Regions from separate parts of the Peribacillus sp. NPDC060253 genome, predicted to be linked through region 2. Evidence: riboswitches for the same ligand, from Rfam matches in the RefSeq annotation. Region 2 holds a riboswitch; each other region holds the start of a gene.
The links. A riboswitch is a leader RNA that binds a small molecule or an ion and turns the genes downstream of it on or off. The one in region 2 is predicted to bind S-adenosylmethionine.

Region 1 (2,202 bases), on a different contig from region 2:
AAATATTGACGATGGATTCAATCAGTGACATGTTTTAACACCTCCACAGAGCTGGAACGACTCTTTATATATTCCAATGCCGAATGAATTTGTTCGGCTTCACCAATTAATTCAATGATCAAGATCCCAAATGGGATATCCTGAATATACTCAATTTTACCGTGCAAGATATTACCCTTTACTGAATGGGATTGGAGAGTATCCGAAAGAATCGATTCACCGGCTGTTTGCCCTTCGAATTGAATTTTGATGATCGTCCCTTTACTCTCTTCAACCAAATGTGTGGGAAGTTCGAAATCCAGTACACTGCTAATGAATTGCTTCGTTAACTCCTTTTTAGGCTGTGAAAAGATCTCATAAACGGAACCCTCTTCTATTACTCGGCCATCCTGCATGACGGCTACTCGGTGACATAGTTCTTTGACCACTTCCATTTCATGTGTAATCAGCACGATGGTGATCCCAAGCTCCCGACTTATCTTTTTTAATAACTGTAAAATCGCTTTAGTCGTTGTAGGATCTAGGGCTGAAGTCGCTTCATCACATAATAGTACAGTAGGGTCATTTGCTAAGGCGCGTGCGATGCCTACCCGTTGCTTCTGGCCACCGCTAAGCTGGGCCGGATAGGCATCTTTTTTATCACTGAGCCCTACGATCTCCAATAGTTCCAATACACGTGACCTGATGGCAGCCTTCGATTGGTGCGCGGCCTTCAAGGCGAAAGCAACATTTTCAAAAACGGTTTTGGAACTGACCAAAGAAAAGTGTTGAAATATCATTCCGATTTTTTGACGTTGTTTACGGAGCTCTTTGCTTGATAAAGTTGTTAAGTCAATCCCGTCAATGATGATATTTCCTCCTGTCGGACGTTCAAGCAAATTCAAGCAGCGGAGTAATGAGCTTTTTCCGGCTCCACTGTAGCCGACAATTCCGTACACTTCCCCTTTTTGAATGGTCAAAGATACGTTATCCACTCCGATAACTCGGTTTTTTTTCGAGATGTATTCCTTTCGGACCGAACGGATTTCAATCATGAACCTTCCCCCTTAAACATAAAAAAACTGTCTCCATCATTCAGAAAGAGGCAGCGAAATTATATCTCGTCTTATCTTTCAGAATGCAATCATTCTGCAGGAAGTGGCACCGTTCCCAATTGGGGCGGTTGCCGGACATCACAGGGCCTGATCCCTCCGTCACTCTTGATAAGTAAATTATTATTTTGGAATATTTCAAGTTTTTTAATATAATCTATATTATTTGTTAATTGTTCCATTGTCAATCGATTCTGTAATTTTAGAATAATTTTTTTGCCTGTCTAAATGGTTACGATGCCATTTTCATGTCTTTACTTCCAGGTGGATAATTCCATTATTTCCTTGTCAAAAGTGTAAAGAGATAATACATTTATTGTAATAATGTGAAAAAGATAAACTATTTTTTACAATGATGGGGAGGCAATGCATGATAGAGATCAAGACGGTAAATGATGTGGTTTGTGTGCACGGGACTCCAAGTGGGGTCAAATCGGGGATGAGTGTCTATGTCTTTGTAACGGATGGTCTATTGATTGATACGGGCGCACAGATTTTGTTGGAGGAACTTATTCCATTCTATGAGACTGCCGATTTCGATTTAGTGGCCCTTACACATTATCATGAGGACCATACGGGGGGAGCAGCCTGGATAAAGGAACATAAGCAGGTCCCGATATTCATTCATCCGATGTCGGTCGATGTTTGTGCGAGGGATGCTGAATATCCTGAATATCGCAAAAAATTTTGGGGGAAGAGAGATGCCTTTAAAGCTGAGCCGCTAGGGAAGACCATTCATTCCCGTACCCAAACGTGGGAGCCGATTTTTACTCCTGGTCATGCGAAAGACCATATGGTGTTTTTGAATCACAGTAATGGCATGCTCTTTTCAGGAGATCTTTTCGTAACACCAAAAACAAAGCTTGTCCTAAGGGAAGAGTCAGTCCCGGTCATCATCGATTCCATAAAAAGATTACTCCAATATGACTTTAAGGATGTTTTTTGCTGTCATGCGGGGCATGTTCCCGATGGAAAGGAAATGTTTCGAAAAAAACTTGATTATTTGGAAGACCTACGTGGTGAAATTTTGCGTTTACATGATCAAGGACTGACCGTTCATGAAATACAGCAAGTCGTTTTACCTAATCGCTATCCCCTTATCGAGATATCT
Region 2 (2,202 bases):
TGGATATTCACGATATGTTGTTTGAAGGGAAATCGATTTTGTCACCGTAAATTCTTCAACAATCCTTGGGCTTAGCAAATCTGCCTATACCGATCAGAGAAACGTTTTATTGTACTGTTTTAAAAAAAAGCTAGGCTTCCTTATTGAAAGGTGCCTAGCTTTTATTAAAGGTGAGTCATCATTCCCAAACTTCTTTTGCTACATCAACGATGAATTTCAACTTATCCCATTGTTGTTCTTCCGTAAGCTTGTTGCCATGATGGGTGGAAGCGAATCCGCATTGCGGACTTAAGCATAGTTGTTCGAGGGGAACGAATTGTGAGGCTTCTTTAATGCGTACCTTAACAGCTTCCTTGTCTTCAATTTCCCCATTTTTTGAAGTGACCACTCCCAGAACGATCCTGGCCCCTCCGTTTGGAATGTATTCCAATGGTTTAAAATCCCCTGAGCGGTTATCGTCATATTCCAAGAAGAATCCATCTACTTTTTCTTTGGCCAATAATGTTGGGGCTATGCGTGCATAACTGCCTTCAAATGCCCACGTTGACTGGTAGTTTCCACGACATAAGTGTGTCGTGACGACCAAATCCTCTGGTTTTCCTTCCAATGCACCATTAATAACACGCAGTGCTAAATCGATTAATTGTTCTCTTGAATATTTTCCATCTTTGAACTGAAAATCTGGAGCTGAAAGTCTGGCAATATATACATCGTCCAATTGAAGATAACGTACACCTGCTTCATAAAAGGCTTTCAAAGCAGCTTGATACGCTTTAATGACATCATTAGCATAGTCCTCGATATCAGGATAGATGTCTTCATTATGAACACCGACAGCAAACAATTGATTGGGACTGGGAATGGTTTGTTTGGCAACGGCACGTCCGTCCACTATTTTGTTCAATTCAATAAAGTCATGGATGAAGGGATGCTCAGGATTGAATGAAACCTTTCCTGTATTGCGAATGTTATATCTCTCAGTTTCAACCCCATCGAATGTAAGACCTTTTTCAGTAACATAGCCCTCGATGCCATTTAAATGTTCAAGGAAGTCAAAGTGCCACCATGTTCGTCTGAACTCCCCATCCGTAACGGCCTCTAATCCAACTTCAATTTGTTTATCGACAATCAATTTGATTTCTTCCGTTTCAACTTCACGAAGTCGCTCCACCGAAATGGTACCTTCCTTCAATTGCTTTCTAGCTATATGTAAACGATCTGGTCTTAATAAACTTCCGACATGGTCCGCTCTAAATGGTGCTTTCGTTAATGTGATTGACATGTTGCATTCCTTCTTCCCTTTTATAAAATAAAACACCTCTTCTTAAAAATAAGAAGAGGTGTTGGCAACAAAGCTATTTACTCTTCTTATCTTCAAGTTTTTACACTTCTGGAATTAGCACAGTACATGAAAAGTCTGTTGCTGAGGTATCAAAGGGCCAGTCCCTCCACCTCTCTGGATAAGAGTTGTCTATTAAATTAACTATGACTATACAGGGAGTATTGGTAAAGGTCAAGGGTGGAGGCGGAAAATTTAGAATATAGCGATTACTCATAGTAGCCTTGCATGATGATTAACCTCATTGGTGAACCTGGCATATGCTATAACCCACACATGCGAGAGGGGATATTGAAAGTCGGAGGGGGAAGTCAGGATGAATACATTCGATCACTTTAATGTTTTCGGGAATGGTATACCGATAACGGTAAGTGCATCCATGCTAGAGAGAATTATAAACATGAAATCTAATGAGCAGAATATTAAAGTCGAGATCACGCCAAAGCATATAGTGCTTTGGGGAACGACGGAAGTGAAAAAAATGATGTTTAAGAAAAATGTATCTTTCCGGATAACAATAAAACCGGTTCACGTTGATAAAAGAACGATTTCATTTGAATTAGTGGAAATGAAACCTATTGATAGAAATTTCATTAATCATAAGATATTTAACAGACCGCCATTTTTTGAATTTGAAAATAGAATGATCAAAATGAATGTGGATGCTTGGAACATCGTGAGAAAAATCCCCGTGGGCACCATTAAATCGTATGAGCTTGTCGAAGGTGCAATGAAAATGAAAATCTCTTTATGATGAATCATCTTAAGGGGGATTTTCCATACATTCTTACCCTTACTGTATTTGGGGTCCAGGTATGTTAGTGTAAGGATATGGTGACAATTGATTCTTCATTAATAAAAAA
Region 3 (2,202 bases), on a different contig from region 2:
GAGAGTGCCTCTTTTTACTTTTTATAATGGTCTTTCAAAACTTTCATCCAATCCTCTTCAAATTCCTCTGATACACCCCAGCCATCGACAATACCAGATAGATTGGACATGTTTACCGCTTCTTTTGAAGCTTGGATTTGCTTTTGTGAAATTAGTGAAGCCTTTAAGTCATATGTTTGCGGCGTTTCTTCTCCCGCTAATTTTTTTGCCAATAACCTCATATTCACTGCACCGATCAATTTGGGATCGACTGCTGCCGTGTAGTCCCATGAGCTATCAGCTGATTGGATTTCCTGAAGATCTGCATTTGATACATCAATTCCATATATCTTCACTTCATCCCGGCCTGCTTCTTTAATAGCCCGAGCCGCTCCGATAGCGAAGGCATCCCATGTTGCAAATATTGCATCCAATTTTCCTTTAGGGTATTTATTCAGCATTGCAGCTACTGCATTCTGTGTCTGAACGGAAGTATCAGCTGATGCCACTCCGAATCTTTCGACTTCTTTAATCCCAGGATTTTCTTTTAATTTTTCCTGATAGACTGCGTTTCGTCTTACCATTGGAGGGAAACCATCCACCCAAAGATAGGCAATTGAAGCTTTACCTTTCTGTTCTTCTATCAATTTATCAAAAGCGAGTGTTGCCAGTGCTTCATCATCCTGTGATGTTAATGTCACACCGTCTATTTTGGATAGATCACTAATAGAATCGAAGGTGACAACGCTTTTACCTGCATCAACCAACTTTTGAACGTCATTCACTGTCGCTGCATCATCCCCATGGGAGATGATATAGCCGTCATAATCTTCCTCCAAAGCCTGGGCGATGGCATCATGGAATTTAGCCGTATCTCCATTGGCTGTATATGTATCCACTTGAAATCCTAAATCTTCTCCTTCTTCCTTCGCTCCAGCTAAGTATTGAGCCGTATGATCATCTCCGCCAATTTTACGGATCACTTTGATTTTGGCTCCTTCCCCTTCAGCAAATCTTTCCGGTACATTTTCAAATGATACCTTTTCTTCTTTCTTCGCTTCTGTAGAACTCTGCCCTGTTGAGCACCCCGTTAATAGCAAAGCCGAAGCGATGGCTGAAACGAATACCCCTTTTATAGACCTTCTCATCTTGTTTCCCCCTAAAATATCTTATTATTCTCATCAATCTAGTTGGTGAAAATCCTAAAATAAAAACCTCTCTAGTATAGAGAGGTTTAATCAGCTGATTTGCAGACTTGTCCCTCTCTTATCTGTCAAAACATTTCTGTTTTGCAGGATTTAGCACCAATTCCTAATGGAACGGTTGCTGGGCATCTTAGGGCCAGTCCCTCCGCCACTCTTGATAAGAGAATATATTGTGATACGTTTTTTGTAATTATCACTTTATCGGGATATAGTCATAAAGTCAATAGATTTTTGAATATTTGAAATGTTTCTATTTATTTTTTATTTTCTTTGCAGTTGGGCTAGACGTTTTTTCTCAATTTTTTCAAGTCTCTCCAACTGACGTAACTTCACTTCATACAAAGTGATCGGGTCACGGTAAACTTCCGGATTTTCTTTCATATGCTCCAATGCTGCCTGGTAGTCTTTAATTTCAGTCTGCGTTTGTTCAATTGTTTTTTGAAGTAAGGCAAATGAACTGCGATAGAAAAGTGAAATGTCACGATCCAGGGATTTTTCAAACAACCCGAATTGGGTAAGGAAACGTTCCGTGATCATCTCAGCAACATCCAGGTAATCTTCACTTTCCAGGTATTTCTTATAACGATTGTACATATTGGCTTTATTTTGCGGTATCGCCCCAAACAGCTTTCCTGCTCCTTTAAGCAGCAATTGTGATGGAGTCCTGCGCATAAGGATATTAACGTCATCGATGCGGATACTGCTTGTCATCCGATCGGCATCACGACGCCAATCATCCAATACTCTGAAGTCACCTGCAAGCGTAATTCGTTCTTCTTTGTATAATTCATTGAAACCAGCACTCATCTCATCCATAAATTGTTGGCTTTGTGTGAATTCCATTTGGGAACTGGCAATCCAATCTTGAAGAGAACGGTAATACTGCGGCATGATTTTATCAGATATGAATGCTTGGATCCGATCATTCATTTCCTGGTTTAACTGTATATGGACCTGACTGAAATCACTGCTCTCCGTTAACGATTTAGAACAATCCCTCAGTAATTCAGGAATTTTG
Region 4 (2,202 bases), on a different contig from region 2:
ATTTAAATCTGCAACATGAGAAAGGCCGATTGTTCTCCGAATCAGTTCGCAGCCGGCAAAACCGAATGCGTCTCTTTTGAATTTAGTCAGTAAATAGGTCAAATAACCATTCACATGGCGGAAGGGACTTTTATTTTGGGTGTTCCAAAGTTCAGTATATGTTTCTTCAAAGGCATTCCAAAATTCATGGAGGTATGTGAAAATCTCTTCTTTCCCAGCTGCATTGCGTGTGACTGCCTGAAAGAGAAGGTTGGCGGTGTATTGGCCTAGGTCAAAACCGACGGGGCCATAAAAAGCGAATTCTGGATCTATAACCTTTGTTTCAGTTTTACTTGCAAATATACTTCCAGTATGTAAATCTCCATGAAGCAAGGCTTCCTGCTCGGTTTCAAAGCTTTGTTTCAGCTTAGCGACTTCGAGTATCACTTCTTGATCATTCCAAATCTTTTTGGCGGCATCAGTCAATTCCACCTCGAAATCTCCTGGGAGCTCCTCGAAAAATGGATCCGTGAAAATAAAGACCTCGGTGATTTTGCAGAGCTCTGGATTCGTGAAGTGACGGGCCACTTCTTTTTTCGCAGGTGGTTCTAAATGATAATCGGAAGTGAAGAATGTCGTCTTTGCAACATACTCACCAATATGTTGTGAAAGCAATGGATAGGGATCACCATCAATCAATCCCGTCCTTACGATTTTTAAGTGTGATAAATCTTCCATGACTGTGATGGCAAGCTGTTCATCCGAATAATATACTTGCGGTACGAATTCGGGGCAATAGCTTTTGAAATGAATAAGTGCATTTGCTTCAATGGCAGCCCTTTTCAAAGTCAGCGGCCAGCTTTCGCCAAGTACCTTGGCATAAGGGACCGCTTGTTTGATTATTATCCCTTTATTTGTGGCTGTGTCAGTAATATGAAAAACGTAATTTAAGTTGCCATCGCCGATTTCTTTACAGTTTAAACTGGCATCTGAATTGACCAACCCTAGTTTTTTTGCAAGGGTTATAGCTGTTTCATTTGTTAATATTTTAAAATTTGAATGGTTTTGAGTCATTCTTTTCCCCTCCACATTTTAAGAATAAAAAAGCCTCTTTCATTAAGAAAGAGGCAGAAGTTTTAGCTTCGGACCTCTTATCTCCCAGAAAAAAGTTTTCTGGTGGAATTAGCACCGTGCTCTGCGGATTTCAAAATCCGGCGGTGAATCCGCCCCATTTCACAATGGTATTACAGTCGGTTGCTGGGCTTCATAGGGCCTTTATCCCTCAGCCTGCTCTTGATAAGAGTATATGTTTTCTGAAATTTTAATCTTCGGGAAAATAATAACAACTTTTTAAATAGTTTGTCAATGGGGAAATTAATAATAATCCGGACGGCGATCTTCAAAAACAGGTATTTTGTTGCGAGCTTTCGAAACTTTCTTGTAGTCCAGCGTGCCTGGCAACAGTTCGTTTTCATCTCCGGCTTCACTTACGATAGCTCCCCATGGATCTTTAATCAAGGAATGTCTGGCAAATATATTTTTGACATCCGTACCTGAACGATTCACGGCTACAACATATACGTGGTTTTCGACGGCACGGCTAATCAATAGGGGTCTCCAGTGATCGGCAATCTCATTTAACCTGGTCAAGTCGTATCCGGTTGTCCAAAGCTCTGGTAAAATAAAGATATCGGCTTCTGATCGTGCAGCTTTTTCGATCCGTTGTTCTGCAACCTAAAAGTTGATATCTGGTTGCTCAAAGGCAATATCGATTTGGAGGCAGGCTATTTTCCGTTTCATTGTATAAAACCACCACATGTAAAAAATGCTTTACAAGACGATGATAAACATATATCATTTGTGACTAGAATTTCAAGAAATTTCAGAGAAGGTGTAAAAATGTTGCAATTTGAAAAATCAAGACTGCTTCAGGAACTGCCCAAGCAGTTTTTTGCCTCTCTAGTCGCAAAAGTCAATGCGATTACAGCACAAGGACATGATGTCATTAATTTAGGTCAGGGAAATCCTGATCAGCCGACACCTGAGCATATTGTGAAAAGTCTACAGGCAGCCGCTGAAAAACCGATTAATCATAAATATTCACCGTTCCGTGGGCATCAATATTTAAAAGATGCTGCCGCTGTCTTTTATGAACGTGAATATGGGGTCAAGCTCGATCCCAATAGCGAAGTCGCGATTCTCTTTGGTGGAAAGGCAGGACTT

Region 1: another riboswitch for S-adenosylmethionine. It lies ahead of ACFWE9_RS17530 (methionine ABC transporter ATP-binding protein); the one in region 2 lies ahead of ACFWE9_RS09440 (5-methyltetrahydropteroyltriglutamate--homocysteine S-methyltransferase).
Region 3: another riboswitch for S-adenosylmethionine. It lies ahead of ACFWE9_RS10195 (sugar ABC transporter substrate-binding protein); the one in region 2 lies ahead of ACFWE9_RS09440 (5-methyltetrahydropteroyltriglutamate--homocysteine S-methyltransferase).
Region 4: another riboswitch for S-adenosylmethionine. It lies ahead of mtnK (S-methyl-5-thioribose kinase); the one in region 2 lies ahead of ACFWE9_RS09440 (5-methyltetrahydropteroyltriglutamate--homocysteine S-methyltransferase).

Annotation. Positions count from the first base shown of each region.
Region 1 is NZ_JBHXAS010000070.1:19,464-21,665, reverse strand. Features, by position in the region: gene ACFWE9_RS17535 (methionine ABC transporter permease) at 1-31, opposite strand, end outside; gene ACFWE9_RS17530 (methionine ABC transporter ATP-binding protein) at 18-1,034, opposite strand; SAM riboswitch class I at 1,103-1,209, opposite strand; gene ACFWE9_RS17525 (MBL fold metallo-hydrolase) at 1,462-2,202, shown strand, end outside.
Region 2 is NZ_JBHXAS010000026.1:19,516-21,717, reverse strand. Features, by position in the region: gene ACFWE9_RS09440 (5-methyltetrahydropteroyltriglutamate--homocysteine S-methyltransferase) at 179-1,282, opposite strand; SAM riboswitch class I at 1,366-1,467, opposite strand; gene ACFWE9_RS09435 (hypothetical protein) at 1,656-2,093, shown strand.
Region 3 is NZ_JBHXAS010000029.1:7,005-9,206, reverse strand. Features, by position in the region: gene ACFWE9_RS10195 (sugar ABC transporter substrate-binding protein) at 15-1,127, opposite strand; SAM riboswitch class I at 1,243-1,348, opposite strand; gene ACFWE9_RS10190 (GTPase domain-containing protein) at 1,446-2,202, opposite strand, start outside.
Region 4 is NZ_JBHXAS010000019.1:22,459-24,660, reverse strand. Features, by position in the region: gene mtnK (S-methyl-5-thioribose kinase) at 1-1,053, opposite strand, end outside; SAM riboswitch class I at 1,128-1,282, opposite strand; partial or broken gene ACFWE9_RS07510 (nitrilase-related carbon-nitrogen hydrolase) at 1,354-1,779, opposite strand; gene ACFWE9_RS07505 (pyridoxal phosphate-dependent aminotransferase) at 1,879-2,202, shown strand, end outside.